Regions from separate parts of the Staphylococcus sp. mip270_02 genome, predicted to be linked through region 1. Evidence: predicted binding sites of a transcription regulator. Region 1 holds the regulator's gene; the other holds the start of a gene.
The links. The regulator LexA, encoded in region 1, represses DNA repair genes until DNA is damaged. The targets are predictions, from matches to a motif close to CGAACATATGTTCG.

Region 1 (8,562 bases):
GCCATTGAGTATAACATTCTACTAGTTGTATAAATACCTGAGTTAGCTGCTGATAATAACGAAGTTAAGATAACTGCGTTAATCACAGATGCTGCAAAAGCAATTCCCACACGATCAAAGACAATTGTAAATGGACTTTGAGATACCGATTCGCTTTCGTTTAGTAACAAAGGATCAGTATAAGGTATGATTGCAGAAATAACTGCAATAGATAAAACATAGAATAATAATATTCTCCAAAAAACTTGCTTTATTGCTTTTGGCATCGAACGGTCAGGGTTAGATGATTCACCTGCAGTGACTGCAACTACCTCTGTACCACCAACTGAAAATCCTGCAACGAGTAGTACGCCTAAGAAACCTGAAAAACCGCCAACGAATGGCGCTTCTCCCACAGTGTAATTTGAAAGGCCATATGTTTTACCACCTAAAATACCAACGATAGTTAGAATACCGATGGCGATAAAGACGATAATTGTAATTACTTTAATTAATGATAACCAAAATTCAGTTTCACCAAATGCTTTAACTGAAAATATATTTAATAAGAAAAGTAAACATAAAAAGATAATACTCCAGGTTACTGGACTGAAAAATTGAAACGTATCCCAATAATTAAGTACACTTGCAGAAATAATGATATCTACACTCGTTACGAGTAACCATATTGCCCAATAGAGCCATCCCATAGTGAATCCTAATGACTTATCTACGAAACGGGTAGAGTAAGAACTGAAAGATCCTGAAACAGGGTAAAATGTGGCTAGTTCCCCAATAGAGGACATTAAGAAATACAACATTACCCCAATAATTAAATAAGCTAATATTGCACCACCAGGTCCAGCTTGAGAAATTACATTACCTGTAGCAACAAAAAGTCCGGTTCCAATGGCGCCCCCAATTGCTATCATTGAAATATGTCGAGAATTTAGACCACGATTCATATTATTTTGTGCCATAATAAGTCTCCTAATAGTTAATTAAAATATATACACTCCATTTTAATGCTTTTGATAGACACAAGCAATGCTTTTTATCGGCTAAAAGTCGCAAAATGTTTAAATATTGCGAAAATAGTCTAATTAATTAACGTTAGATATGTTGCTTTTAAAACTACTTTACATTAAAATAAGTACTAGGTAATAATTATTATTATTTGGATAGAGAATGAGGGGGAAATGTGATGAGCAACAATAAAAAATTAACTAGCTTATTTGGTGCACCAGTTTCTGATAGAGAAAATAGTATGACTGCTGGACCAAGAGGCCCACTAGTAATGCAAGATTGGTATTTTTTAGAACAAATGGCTCACTTTGATAGAGAGGTGATTCCAGAACGACGTATGCATGCAAAAGGATCAGGCGCATTTGGTACCTTTACAGTTACTAATGATATTACGCAATATACTTCAGCAAGTATTTTCTCTGAAGTTGGTAAACAGACTGAAATGTTTGCGCGTTTTTCAACAGTAGCAGGTGAACGTGGTGCAGCAGATGCAGAGCGTGATATTAGAGGATTCGCTTTGAAATTCTATACAGATGAGGGGAATTGGGATTTAGTTGGTAATAATACACCAGTATTCTTCTTCAGAGATCCTAAATTATTCGCCAGTTTAAATCACGCAGTTAAACGTGACCCAAGAACAAATATGCGTAGTGCTCAAAATAATTGGGACTTTTGGACGTCATTACCAGAAGCATTACATCAGGTTACAATCTTGATGTCTGACCGTGGTATTCCAAAAGGTTATAGAAATATGCATGGTTTTGGTTCTCATACTTACTCAATGTATAACGACAAAGGCGAACGCGTTTGGGTGAAGTTCCATCATAGAACACAACAAGGTATTGAAAACTTACAACCTGACGAAGCAGCGAAAATTATTGCCGACGATAGAGAATCATCACAACGTGATTTATTCGAAGCAATTGAAAATAAAGATTATCCGAAATGGAAGATGTACATCCAAGTGATGACGGAAGAACAAGCGAGAAATCATAAAGATAATCCATTTGATTTAACTAAAGTGTGGTATAAAGGTGATTATCCATTAATAGAAGTAGGAGAATGGGAACTTAACCGAAATCCAGATAACTATTTCCAAGATGTAGAACAAGCTGCTTTTGCACCTACTAATATTGTACCTGGTTTAGATTTTTCGCCAGATAAAATGTTACAAGGTCGCTTATTCTCATATGGTGATGCTCAACGTTATAGATTAGGTGTAAATCATTGGCAAATACCAGTAAACCAACCAAAAGGTGTAGGCATTGAAAATATCTGCCCATTTAGTAGAGATGGCCAAATGAGAATTTTGGATAATAATCAAGGTGGAGGCACTCATTATTATCCAAATAGTGATGGTTCGTTTGAGGATCAACCTGAATTCAAAAAGCCTGGCTTAAAAGTTGAAGGTGAAGCTTATGAATATGATTTCAGACAAGATGATGACAATTACTTTGAACAACCAGGACGCTTATTTAGATTGCAATCTAAAGAACAACAAGAGCGCATTTTTGAAAATACTGCAAACGAGATGCAAGGTACTACATTAGAAGTACAACACCGTCACATCCGTCACTGTTATAAAGCTGATAGTGAATATGGTAAAGGTGTAGCGAAAGCTTTAGGTATTGATATTAATGATGTTGATTTAGAAATTAAAGATTAATAATTAATAATGTAGAAAAACAATGAGGTATGAATATTTTTGAAATTAGTGTTTCAAATCCTTTTGAAAATGATAATTAGTTATTAGTTTAGAAGAATTTACTTACATTTGAAAAAGAGACCCGTAATTAGTCTCTTCAGAACGTAGACAAAACAAACCTTAGGTGATAGTTGAACTGACCCCAAATAACGGGAATGAAATAAAAACACTTTCGTTGAATTCATTTAAAATGAATCATACGGAGGTGTTTTTCTATGAAAATAAATAATGCCAACCACAATTATAAAAATGTAGTTGGCAATCATAAGTCATCATAATTAAATGAAGATAACTCTAGTGCTATAAGCTAAATATCATTACAACATACTGTTGTATTTAAATTGTCGTATTTAAAAGATAATTTTAGCAGAGAAATTATTTTGTTTCACGATGTAACGTATATTTATTTAATCTAGGGCAGAATTTTTTTAATTCAATACGCTCAGGATTATTACGTTTGTTTTTTGTAGAAATATAGTTACGATCGCCACATTCTGTACATGCTAATGTAATATTTACGCGCAAAGTTAACACCTCTTTCTTAACAGGAATGATTACGTTTTAAAATTTTAGCATATAAAGATAATAATTTCAAATACTTTTAAGTTGAAATATAAAGTGAGTATGTTATTATTTAAAACGTAATGATTACGATTTATAAGGAGAGTTAGAATAATGGCAAAGAAATCAAAAATAGCGAAAGAACAAAAAAGAGAACAATTAGTAGAAGCATATTATGAGTTACGTAAAGAATTGAAAGCTAAAGGTGATTATGAGGCTTTAAGAAAATTACCAAGAGATTCATCACCTACAAGATTAACGCGTCGTTGCAAAGTTACTGGGAGACCAAGAGGTGTATATCGTAAATTTGGAATGTCACGTATTGCTTTACGTGAACATGCACATAAAGGGCAAATCCCAGGTGTTAAAAAAGCAAGTTGGTAATTTAAGACTTAAGTCCATTTACATTTAGTTTAAAACAATGTATATTATCTATTGGTAAAGATAAATAAAAAGTTATTGTTCGGGAATTTTGGTAAATATAACTATTATTCTCCATATAATTATTGAATACATCATGAAAATCTTACCATTAAATAAATGTTTTATTAAAAATGTTAGGGGTTTGTTAACAATGAAGATTTTTGATTATGAAGATATCCAACTAATACCGAATAAATGTATTGTAAATAGTCGTTCTGAATGTGACACGACAGTTCAATTTGGTCCAAAAAGTTTTAAATTACCAGTCGTTCCAGCAAATATGCAAACAGTAATGAATGAAGAATTAGCTGAATGGTTTGCTGAAAATGATTATTTTTATATTATGCACAGATTTGATGAAGCGGCACGTATCCCATTTACAAAGAGAATGCATGAAAAAGGTTTGATTGCATCAATTTCTGTAGGTGTTAAAGAACGTGAATTTGATTTTGTAGAGCAATTAGCTAATGAAAAAATAATTCCAGATTATATTACAATTGATATCGCACATGGTCATTCAGATTCTGTAATCAATATGATTAAACATATTAAACAACATATTCCTGAAGTATTTGTAATCGCAGGTAATGTTGGTACTCCAGAGGGCGTACGCGAATTAGAAAACGCTGGCGCAGATGCTACCAAAGTTGGTATCGGACCAGGAAGAGTTTGTATAACTAAGATTAAAACAGGATTTGGTACAGGCGGTTGGCAATTATCAGCATTAAATCACTGTAGTAAAGCGGCAAGAAAACCAATTATTGCTGATGGTGGTATTAGAACGCATGGTGATATTGCTAAATCTATACGCTTTGGTGCATCTATGGTTATGGTTGGATCATTATTTGCTGCGCATGAAGAGTCACCTGGTGAAACAGTGGAATTAGATGGCAAACTATATAAAGAATATTTCGGTAGCGCCTCTGAATTCCAAAAAGGTGAACATAAAAATGTAGAAGGTAAGAAAATGTTTGTTGAACACAAAGGATCATTATCTAATACATTGATTGAAATGCAACAAGATTTGCAAAGTTCAATTTCATATGCGGGTGGCACTGACCTTAAATCATTAAGAAAAGTGGATTATGTAATTGTAAGAAACTCAATTTTTAATGGTGATAGAGACTAATATATTAGTAGGTGTAAAAAATTAGAAAATTATTTTTGTATGTACTTACTTTCTTAGTAGTTATTCTTGTCCTACCAATCAAAGAAACAGAACCAATGATTACAGTACAACAGCAATTAAAGGATAAAGTTGCTGATTGGTCTTCATCAAAAACAACTAATGAAGATGCGTTGAAAGTACCAAGTAAACAAGAATTTGCAGTTAACAATATTCAAATGAATATGACTAAAGACGCTGTAGAAGAAAAGCTAGGGCGTTCCCAACGTGTCTCATCAAATGAATATGGTACAAATTGGCACACGTATTATTCGGATGGTTATAGAGGGTTTGTGATGGTTAGTTATATAGATGATAAAGTAAATGCGCTATATAGTAACCAAAACGTTATATCATCAAAATCAAAAATTAAATATGGCACACCTAAAGACAAGGTAAGGGACCGTTTAGGTAAACCTATTACTGATAAGCAAAAAGGGCATGTGAAATTTGATGTTCAAGATGATGAATTTGATAATTTTCATAAAGACAAAATATACACAACAGCTTTTTATGATAAACATGAGAGCAATAACTTAACAGCACTATTACAAGTTAGTGAAAAAATGGAAAACCGATTACAACAACAATATGGCGCACCATCTGAGGGATTAGCACAAAGCTTTGAATTGCAAAACTTTGATTTAGTTAATTCAGAACGAGTACAGCATGAGTTAGAGCCACTTAAATATTCTACTGGTATTTCTGAGACGGCTAGAAAACACAGTAAAGATATGGCTGAACATAATTATTTTGATCATAATAATTTATCAGGCGATACTCCATTTGATCGTATGGAAGCTGACGGACACAATTTTAATGCAGCAGGTGAAAATTTGGCATATGGTCAAACAAGTAGTATTTATGCTCACCAGGGCTTAATGAATTCATTAGGACACAGAAAGAATATTCTTAAGAAAGAATTTAATACGCTTGGTGTAGGTGTTGACTTTAATAAAAATCGTCAGCCTTATTGGACAGAAAATTATACTGGATAATGTTTAAGGTTTGTTGTTTGAGGGTATCTGTTATCATGTGAGGATGAAAAGTTATGACAACAAACAAAAAAGATAAAACAGAAGATATACTTGAAAAAGTAAAAGATGTTTTAGAGAAAAAAGATGAAAAAAGAGAGGGTGCGCGATGAGCGCATCCTCTTTTTTTGAGAGTGTTAGCATTAGTCGAAATATCAATTACATTTCTCTAAATAATCCAACCACTTTTCCTAATACAGTTACATTATCAAGATAAATTGGTCCCATTGTACTATTTTCCGGTTGCAAACGATAACGAGTTTTTTCTTTATAGAAACGCTTAACAGTCGCTTCATTCTCTTCTGTCATCGCAACGATGATATCTCCGTTCTCTGCAATAGTTTGACTTCTAACGATAACTTTATCTCCATCAAGAATACCAGCTTCAACCATACTGTCACCAACAACATTTAAGATGAATATATCGCTATTATGTGTTGAAGTGAAATGTTCTGGTAATGGGAAGTATTCTTCAACATTTTCAACCGCAGAAATAGGTACGCCCGCAGTTACTTTCCCTATAACAGGAACGTGGATTGTTTCTTCCATATTAATTGATTCACCTAATTGCTCTGACACAATTTCAATGGCACGAGGTTTAGTTGGATCTCTTCTAATATAACCTTTTTCCTCTAATCTAGATAAATGGCCATGGACTGTTGAACTAGAGGCTAATCCAACAGCTTCTCCAATTTCTCTAACACTTGGCGGATACCCTTTGGATTGGACGGTTTGCTTGATATATTCAAAAATTTCATTTTGTCGTTTAGTTAACTCTCTCATAATAGGCACTCCCTAATTTAATTTGACTTAATTATAGCATGATTATAGCATTTTTACAAACGTTTGTTCGTTTGGTTGTTGACATAGAACAGATGTTCTGATAAAGTAACTATACAAACAAATGTTCTAGGAGTGGTTATAAATAATGAAGAACTATAAATCGCAAATAAAGTCTTATATTATAGTGTTAACGGTGACAATGGTACTTTGCGCCTTGTTTATATTAAGTGCACACAATAGTGCGAATTCAGAACAGACGTACGAAATGACTGACCATCAAATGACAAGTCAATCAGTAAATGGCGAACAGAGTAATAATGAAACTAAACTACAAAGCGAACAAACTTCACAGCAAGTGATGGCAGCTGTTCACTAATAGTTTTTTAGTGGCGTGAACTTTAGTGAATGTAAATGTTAATATAATGGTGTTTTTGTGAGCGAAACAATTTAGTTTCGTTCATTTTTTTGTTATATTTTTCTATATCAATAATATCGGAGGTTTATTATGGCTGATAAAGACGGTGTAGATTTACAACGTATAAATGAATTAGCAAAAAAGAAAAAAGAAAAAGGCTTGACTGAAAAAGAAGCTAAAGAACAATCTAAATTGAGAAAAGCTTACTTAGATTCATTTAGAGAAAAATTTAAGCAGCAAATTGAAAGTACAAGAGTCATAGATCCTGAAGGAAACGATGTAACGCCTGATAAAGTGAAAAATATATTAGATTCTAAAAATAAAGAAGATAAAAACTAAATCAATTTTTTGTTAAATAGATACCAAATAAGGTATAATAATATAGAAACTTGCTAGAAGAAAGGAAGTCATTTAGATGAATAAAGAAAAAGATCAATTAGCGGTAGATACGATTAGAGCGCTAAGTATCGATGCAGTTGAACAAGCAAATTCAGGACACCCTGGATTACCAATGGGCGCTGCTCCTATGGCATACACATTATGGACACGTCACTTGAATTTTAATCCCCAATCAAAAGATTTCTTTGACAGAGATCGTTTTGTATTATCAGCTGGACATGGTTCTGCGCTATTATATAGCTTATTACATGTTTCAGGTAGTTTAGAATTAGAAGAATTAAAAGAATTTAGACAATGGGGTTCTAAAACACCAGGACATCCTGAGTTCAAACACACTGATGGTGTAGAAGTTACAACTGGTCCACTTGGACAAGGTTTTGCTATGTCTGTTGGTATGGCTATGGCTGAGAAGCATTTAGCAGGTAAATTTAATAAAGAAGATGCTAAAGTTGTTGACCATTACACATATGTTCTTGCTTCAGATGGTGACTTAATGGAAGGTATTTCTCACGAAGCAGCTTCATTAGCAGGACATAACCAATTAGACAAATTGATTGTTTTATATGATTCAAATGATATCTCATTAGATGGAGATTTAAATAAAGCTTTTTCTGAAGATGTTAAGGGTCGTTTTGAAGCCTATGGTTGGAAACACATTTTAGTTGAAGAAGGTAATGATTTAGACGCAATTGATAAAGCGATTGAAGAAGCTAAATCTCAAAATGTACCAACAATTATTGAAATTAAAACAATTATTGGTTATGGTGCGCCTAATAAACAAGCTTCACATGGTGTTCACGGTGCGCCTCTTGGTGAAGACGAAAGAAAATTAGCGCTTGAAAACTATGGTTTAGATCCTGAAAAACGTTTCAATGTTCCAGAAGAAGTTTATGAAATTTTCCAACAAAGTATGTTGAAACGCGCTAACGAAAAAGAAGAAGTATGGAATAAACTTGTTGAAGAATATAGTAATAAATACCCTGAATTAGCTAAAGAATTTAAATTGGCTATCAGTGGTAAATTACCAGAAAACTATAGAGATGAGTTACCACACTTTGAAGCTGGACATAGT
Region 2 (8,562 bases), 630 kb from region 1:
AATAAAGGCAGAACGTGTCACCAACACGCAGATGTTTTCTTAATAAAATTAATATAACAAAACCTAAAATATCCCATATGGATTCGTATAAAAATGTTGGTTGATAATATTTACCATCAATGTACATATTATCAATAATAAAATCGGGTATATGTAAATTTTCAAGCACAGATTTTGAAACTGGCCCACCATGAGCTTCGTGATTCATGAAATTTCCCCATCTTCCAATACCTTGACCAAGAATCATACTAGGTGCAATTACATCGCCGATTTGAAAGGGATTAATATTCTTTTGTTTACAAATAATAATGCCTGTTACAAACCCTCCAATTAAACCACCGTGTATCGCAATACCTCCATGCCATATCATTGGTATCTCAATTGGATTTTGTATGTAATAAGGCCATTGAAAAATAACAAAATAGATTCTTGCCACAATAAAGCCAAATATTGCACTCCAAAAAATAATATCAACTAGCGTATCTTGGTCATAACCAATCCTTTTCACGCTAGCTTGTGCTATAAAATAGCCTAATAGTATACCAGCCGCAATGATAATACCATACCATCGGACTGAAATCGGCCCTAATTCAAATGCAATAGGATCGATATAGTTTAATGTCAACATTGCTTATTTCTCCTCACCATTATTACCATTACGTAAAATTTCTGCGTTTAAACGATCGTTAAATTCTTCAGCTGTATTAATCCCCATAATGTTTAGCCTATAATTCATTGCTGCTACTTCAATGATTACTGCTACGTTACGGCCAGGTCTAACTGGTATAGTTTTCTTCGTAATCTCTGTATCTAAAATTCGTAATGTTTCTTCATTTAATCCTACACGATCGTATAATTTCTCTTTGTGCCAGTTTTCTAAATGAATATTCAAGCGCAATCGTTTTTCTGTTAAAATCGATCCAGCACCGAATAAAGTCATAACATTGATAATACCCAAACCTCTAATTTCTAGTAGATGTTCTATTAATTTGGGTGCTCTACCAATTAATTCATCTTTACTTATTTCTCTAATTTCAACGTTATCGTCTGCTACAAGTCTATGGCCTCTTTTAATTAATTCTAAGGCTGTTTCACTTTTACCAATACCAGAGTCACCAGTTATTAGTACACCTACACCATACACATCTACAAGTACACCGTGGAGTGACGTTGTCCTAGCTAGTTCATGTTCTAAAAACGTAGTCAATCGGCTCATTAACTGTGTAGTCGCAATTGTAGAAGTTATTAAAGGTGTTTCATGTTCTTTAGCAGCTTCAATCAATTCTTCTGGTGGTTCTAAGTCTCTCGTGACAATAATTGCCGGTGTTTCAGGTCGACATAATTTTCTCATGCGTCCTTTACGTTCTTCATCTGGCAATAAATTATAAAAAGATAATTCAGTAGTACCTAATAATTGAATACGGTCTGAAGCATAGTGAGAAAAATACCCCGCCATTTCCAATCCAGGTCTCGAAATATCAGTGTTTTTAATTTGCTTATTTAGCCCTTCTTCGCCTGCAATCATCTCAAGTTCGAAGCGTTCTACTAAACTTTTTGTAGTTAACATTGGTTCACCTCTATCAATATTTCTTCGACTTTTATAGTATAGTTATTATCATATCAAAAAGAATTGATAATCCATATTAAAAAGTGTAGAAGATTAATAATTAATTAATCTCTTTAATAACATCACTGCCTAATTATAAACGATATTTTCAATTTATAGTTCATTCATCCAACAATTATGTATTTTTTAAAGTAAAACAAAAAGAAAGACTCCTTATAAGTAACATTGTGTTATTTATAGGGAGTCTATTTTTATATTGTTTAATAAAGTTCGTTAGTCTATGGTGAATCGTGATTTTTATTTAACTGTATCGCGTGCTAATACCGGCTTTAAATATCGACCTGTATAACTTTCTTCAACTTCTGTAATTGCTTCAGGCGTACCAGTAGCAACAAGTGTGCCACCACCATCGCCGCCTTCAGGTCCTAAGTCTATGATATGGTCGGCCATTTTAATCACATCTAGATTATGTTCGATAATAACTACAGTGTCACCGTTTTCTACAAGTGTATTTAACACTTTTAACAAACGACTAATATCGTCAACATGTAAACCAGTAGTAGGCTCATCCAATATATAAATTGATCGACCTGTAGATCGTTTATGCAATTCTGAAGCAAGTTTTACACGTTGCGCTTCGCCACCGGATAAAGTAGTAGCAGGCTGACCTAAAGTTACATAACCTAAACCAACATCTACTAGCGTTTTCAATTTACGATGAATTTTAGGTACGTTTTCAAAGAACGTCGTAGCTTCTTCAGCCGTCATCGCTAATATATCAGCAATATTTTTTCCTTTATAGGTCACTTCTAATGTTTCGCGGTTATATCTAGTACCACCACAAACTTCACAAGGTACATACACATCAGGTAAGAAATGCATCTCTATTTTTATAATTCCGTCACCCTTACACGCTTCACAACGGCCGCCTTTAACGTTGAAACTGAAACGACCTTTCGTATAACCTCTAACTTTCGCTTCATTGGTCTGCGCAAAGATGTCTCGTATATTATCAAAAACCCCTGTATACGTAGCTGGATTAGATCTTGGTGTTCGACCAATTGGAGATTGATCAATATCAATAATACGATCTAATTGGTCTATACCTTGAATTTCATCGTAATCACCAGGCTTTATTTTAGATTTATTAATATGTTTTGCTAATGATTTGTAAAGTACTTCATTCACTAACGTACTTTTACCAGAACCAGAAACACCTGTGACAACAGTCATTGTTGAAAGTGGGAAATCAACATCTATGTCTTTCAAATTGTTACTTCTCGCACCTTTTACGCTAATTTTGCGATCTGTAATCTGCCTACGTGACTCTGGTACTTCAATACGTTTTTGACCACTTAAATATTGGCCCGTTAATGATTTCTTATTATTCATTACCTGTTTCGGTGTACCACTTGCAACGATTTCGCCACCATGTTCACCGGCTCCTGGACCAACATCAACTAAAAAGTCTGCTGCTCGCATTGTATCGTCATCATGTTCAACAACGATTAAGGTATTACCTAAATCACGCATTTCTTTTAACGTATTAATTAATCGATCGTTATCTCGTTGATGCAAACCAATAGAAGGCTCATCTAAGACATAAAGTACTCCTGAAAGTCTTGAACCAATCTGGGTTGCAAGGCGAATACGTTGTGCCTCTCCACCAGATAATGAACCAGAGGCACGATTTAATGTTAAATATTCTAGTCCAACATTATATAAGAATTCTAATCTTGAATTGATTTCTTTTAAGATTTGGTTAGCAATTTTTCTATCTTGTTCAGATAACTCTATATGTTCATAACTATGCAACGCTTCTTTAATGGATTGTTCAACGACATCGCCAATATTTTTTCCTGCAATGTAAACAGATAGTGCTTCGCGACTTAAACGTTTACCATGACAAGTTTCACATGGCAATTCAGTCATGTATTTACTCATCATTTCTCTTACCAATTCAGATGGAGAATCATGATATCTTCTATTTATATTATTGATTACACCTTCAAACTCCATTGTACGTTTGCGTGTTTGTCCATTACGCTGTGTAAATGTAAATTCAATCTCTTTGCCATTTGAACCATATAAGATGATATCTTTTTGCCGATCTGTAAGCTTTTTAAAAGGTTTATCCATATTTATTTTAAATACTTCACAAACACGATTTAATAATGTTGGATAATAATCAGAACTAGATGATTCCCAAGCAACAATAGCGCCTTCATTTAACGTTTTATTAGCATCAGGAACCACTAAATCTAAATCAACTGTAAGTTTTTGACCTAAGCCGTCACAGGTCGGGCAAGCACCAAATGGACTGTTAAAACTAAACATGCGTGGTTCTAACTCTCCAATTGAGAAACCACAAATTGGACAAGCATGATTTTCAGAGAATTTTAATTCTTCGCCATCAATGATATCAACAATTAGGCTACCTTCAGAAAGTTGCAATGCTGTTTCGATAGAGTCTGCCAAACGTGATTCAATACCCTCTTTAACAACTAAACGGTCGATGACTACTTCGATAGTGTGGTTTTTATTTTTATCTAATGCAGGTACTTCATTTACATCAGTTATTTCACCATCTACTCTTACGCGCACATAACCTTTTTTACTAATATCATCTATTAACTTCTCTTGGGCGCCTTTTCTATGTGTAATTACTGGCGCGAGGATTTGAATCTTAGTACGTTCCTCTAACTTCATGACTTGATCAACCATTTGTTGTACTGTTTGCGACTCTATTTCAATGCCATGATTAGGGCAAAATGGTTTCCCTATACGTGCATAGAGCAATCTAATATAATCGTAAATTTCAGTTACAGTCGCAACAGTAGATCTTGGATTTTTGCTCGTTGTTTTTTGATCTATTGAAATAGCTGGAGATAAGCCTTCTATCGTGTCTACATCTGGCTTATCCATTTGACCTAAAAATTGTCTCGCATATGCACTTAATGATTCCACATATCTACGCTGTCCTTCAGCATATATTGTATCAAATGCTAAAGATGATTTACCTGAACCTGAAAGTCCAGTCATAACTATAAGTTTATCTTTAGGTATTTCTATATCAACATCTTTTAAATTATGGGCACGTGCCCCTTTTACTACAATGGATGGTTGCTTCATTTGTGTCACCCTTCTGCTTTTAATTCAAATAACATATCCCTAAGCTCTGTAGCTTTTTCGAAATCTAAATCTTTCGCCGCTTTCTTCATTTCTTTTTCTATATTTGCAATTGTCTTTTCGCGCTCTTTTTTCGTCATTTTCTTAGGAACTTCCGTTTGTTGTTGATCATTAGTTTCATCGTTATCAACAGTAGCACTAATCACATCATGTATTTTCTTATTAATAGTCATAGGGGTAATGTTATATTTTTCATTATATGCTTCTTGGATTGTACGACGTCTTTCCGTTTCGTCCAACGCATAACGCATAGAATCAGTAATCTTATCCCCATACATAATAACTTCACCACGACTATTACGTGCAGCACGTCCAATCGTTTGAACAAGTGATCTTTGTGAACGCAAGAACCCTTCTTTATCTGCATCTAATATCACTACGAGAGATACTTCTGGTATATCAATACCCTCTCTTAATAAATTAATTCCGACTATGACATCATATGTGCCCATTCTCAAGTCGCGAATAATCTCAATTCGTTCTAGTGTTTTAATTTCTGAGTGTAAATAATTTACTTTTACTCCCGCTTCTTTCAAATAAGTAGTTAAATCTTCGCTCATTTTTTTAGTTAAAGTAGTTACTAGTACTCGTTCATTTCGATCAATGCGGTCTTGAATTTCTCCAATTAAATCATCAATTTGATTTTCAGTTGGTCGAACTTCAATCTTAGGATCCAATAAACCTGTCGGTCGGATAATTTGTTGTACCATCTCATCTGTATGTTCTAATTCGAATGAACCTGGTGTAGCAGATACATAAACTAATTGTTTAGTCTTTTCTTCAAATTCTTCAAATTTTAGTGGTCTATTATCTAAAGCGCTTGGCAAACGGAAACCATGATCTACTAATACTTGTTTACGAGCACGATCACCATTATACATCCCTCTAATTTGCGGTAATGTAACATGTGATTCATCAATCATCACTAACCAATCATCACCAAAATAATCTAGAAGCGTATAAGGTGTTGAACCTGTTGGTCGTAAAGTTAGATGAACGGAATAGTTTTCTATACCTGAACAAAAGCCCATTTCTCGCATCATCTCTAAGTCATAGTTTGTACGTTGTTCTAAACGTTGTGCTTCTAGCAATTTGTTTTCTGAACGTAATTCAGTCAAACGTGCTTCTAATTCATTTTCAATTCTTTGGATTGCTAATTTCATTTTTTCTTCACGCGTTACGAAGTGTGAGGCTGGGAATATCGCAAAATGATCTCGTTCTCTTAATACTTCTCCTGTCAAGTAGTTAACTTCACGAATACGGTCTATTTCATCACCAAAGAATTCTACTCTTATGCACATTTCTTCTCTTGAGGCTGGAAAGATTTCTACTACATCACCTCTAACGCGAAACGTACCACGTCTAAAATCAATATCATTTCTTGTATATTGCACGTCAACCAATTTTTTCAGTAATTCACTTCTGTCCATTTGCATGCCAACACGAACACTTACGACTAAATCACGATATTCTTCTGGATTACCCAAGCCATATATACAGCTGACACTAGCTATGATAATAACATCATCTCTTTCAAATAATGCGCTAGTTGCTGAATGTCGTAATTGATCTATTTCATCATTAATAGAAGCATCTTTTTCTATAAAAGTATCAGTCGATGGCACATAAGCTTCTGGTTGATAATAATCATAATAGCTGACAAAATATTCCACTCTATTTTCAGGGAAAAACTCTTTAAATTCGCTATATAACTGTCCTGCTAGTGTTTTATTATGTGCGATAATCAACGTAGGTTTACCCACTTGTTTAATAACGTTACTCATTGTAAAAGTTTTACCGGTTCCTGTAGCCCCAAGTAACGTTTGATGTCTTTTTCCTTCATTGACACCATTGACAATTTTTTTAATGGCTTCTGGTTGATCGCCTTGAGGCTCAAAATCAGAATGCAGTTTAAACGGATAATGTTCCATATTATAACCCCTACTTCCTATATCATTTCTAACGCTTAGAACCTATTTTAAATCTTTTTATTAGGCTATATACATTGTTTTTTGGCGTAATATTTTTCCGAAGGTGCTTATACTCGTTACATATTTTAACAGATTAACAAACACAAAAGCAAACATTTGTTCGTTTTAATTAATCTTGTTCTATATAAATAAAAAACAAACATAGTCACTCTACCATGTTTGCATAAATTTGCATTATAACCATGTTCTTAATTATCTTAAGTCATATAATTATAAAGCGCTTATTAAATTATAGCAATTAGGTTGCTCAATACTTACTTTTCAATCGTCTTCTTTTTTGTGCAATTCTAATTGATCAATAATGAGATATCCTGCCAACATAGACACTACATCTATAAAAATAATCCATTCACTATGGAAGAATCCTTTTTGTACAGAGGCACCTATAATAACTAATGTCAGGATTGTTCCTACCCATTTACTTCTCGTTAATACACTAAATAACACAACAAATATACAAGGAAAAAAGGCCGCAAGCGCATACCAAATCATTCAATTCACCCGTTCCTATTATTTAAAATAGCCATGGTTGTTTCTCGTAATTCAGATTTTGGAATGAACTTTTCCGTCAACATTTCAGGAATAATATTTTCTATAAAATCTTGAACTGAGCTAAGGTGATCAAATTGCATTATTGTCTCTAACGACATTTCATATATTTCAAAGAATAGTTGTTCTGGGTTACGTTTTTGAATTTCTCCAAATGTTTCATATAATAAATCTATTTTATCAGCTACTGAAAGTAATTGACCTTCTAACGAATCGTCCTTACCTTCTTGTAATCTTTCTCTATAGATATCTTGATATGGTTCTGGAATCTCTTCATTTATAAAATGATCTACCATTTCCTCTTCTACTTGTGAGAATAATTTCTTTAATTCTCCGCTAGCATACTTTACAGGCGTTTTAATATCTCCTGTGAATATTTCCGCGAAATCATGGTTTAATGCCTTTTCATATAAGCTTTTCCAATCCACTTCATTCCCATGATACTCTTCAACTGTACCTAAATATTGAGCAATTTTAGTCACCTTGAATGAGTGGGCAGCGACGTTATGCTCGAAATACTTAAATTTACCTGGCAATCTAATTAATTTTTCTAAATCAGATAAGCGTTTAAAATATTGATGTACTCCCATGACATCGCCTCCTAGTTTATTTAATGAATCATTATACTTGTTTTTATAATATCACTCAACAAATAAAATGTCTTACCAATATCCTTAAAAATAATTATTTATTTGTATTATAAACATACTACTTTAATTAATATAACGAGAGAGTGGAACAGCGAAATCATATTATTCTACAATGATTTCGTCGCCCCACTCCCATGAACATAGCTTTCAGTTTAGTTAGTCATTTCTTCTACGTTAATTTTATTAAATTAATATAGTTAATTTACAATTTCACTTATTATCTTATAAAACAAGATATCAACATATTTGTTCTAAATCAAACTAAAAACTCTAGTATTAATTAGTGAATATAATTGTATTGTCCTGTGTTGTGTACTGTTCTATAAGATTTTTGCCCTACTCCTTGCCAGTTCATTTCTGACACAAGAATTGATCCATCTGAATTTTTACGTTCCACTATACCTACATGACCATAATTGCCAGCGTTACTTTGGAAAATAGCTCCAACTTCTGGCGTGTGATTTACTTGATAGCCATTTTGACGAGCTGCTGAAGCCCAATTATTCGCATTTCCCCATAAATTACCAACAGATTTTCCTAATTGTTGACGTCTATCGAAAGCGTAATATGTACACTGTCCCCATGTGTAATAGTTATTGCCATTTGAAGTTTGTTG

Region 2: a site for LexA is predicted at 6,837-6,850, ahead of uvrB (excinuclease ABC subunit UvrB). Genes of this name have one in related genera too.

Annotation. Positions count from the first base shown of each region.
Region 1 covers NZ_CM132934.1:1,965,550-1,974,111, reverse strand. Annotated here, with positions in the region: gene ACW5YJ_RS09305 (amino acid permease) at 1-959, opposite strand, end outside; gene ACW5YJ_RS09300 (catalase) at 1,184-2,671, shown strand; gene rpmG (50S ribosomal protein L33) at 3,086-3,235, opposite strand; gene rpsN (30S ribosomal protein S14) at 3,386-3,655, shown strand; gene guaC (GMP reductase) at 3,846-4,823, shown strand; gene ACW5YJ_RS09280 (CAP domain-containing protein) at 4,844-5,857, shown strand; gene lexA (transcriptional repressor LexA) at 6,053-6,676, opposite strand; gene sosA (DNA damage-induced cell division inhibitor SosA) at 6,822-7,052, shown strand; gene ACW5YJ_RS09265 (DUF896 domain-containing protein) at 7,182-7,430, shown strand; gene tkt (transketolase) at 7,507-8,562, shown strand, end outside.
Region 2 covers NZ_CM132934.1:2,593,578-2,602,139, forward strand. Annotated here, with positions in the region: gene lgt (prolipoprotein diacylglyceryl transferase) at 1-628, opposite strand, end outside; gene hprK (HPr(Ser) kinase/phosphatase) at 632-1,567, opposite strand; gene uvrA (excinuclease ABC subunit UvrA) at 1,865-4,699, opposite strand; gene uvrB (excinuclease ABC subunit UvrB) at 4,705-6,687, opposite strand; gene ACW5YJ_RS12485 (CsbA family protein) at 7,009-7,239, opposite strand; gene ACW5YJ_RS12490 (YfbR-like 5'-deoxynucleotidase) at 7,245-7,886, opposite strand; gene ACW5YJ_RS12495 (CHAP domain-containing protein) at 8,227-8,562, opposite strand, start outside.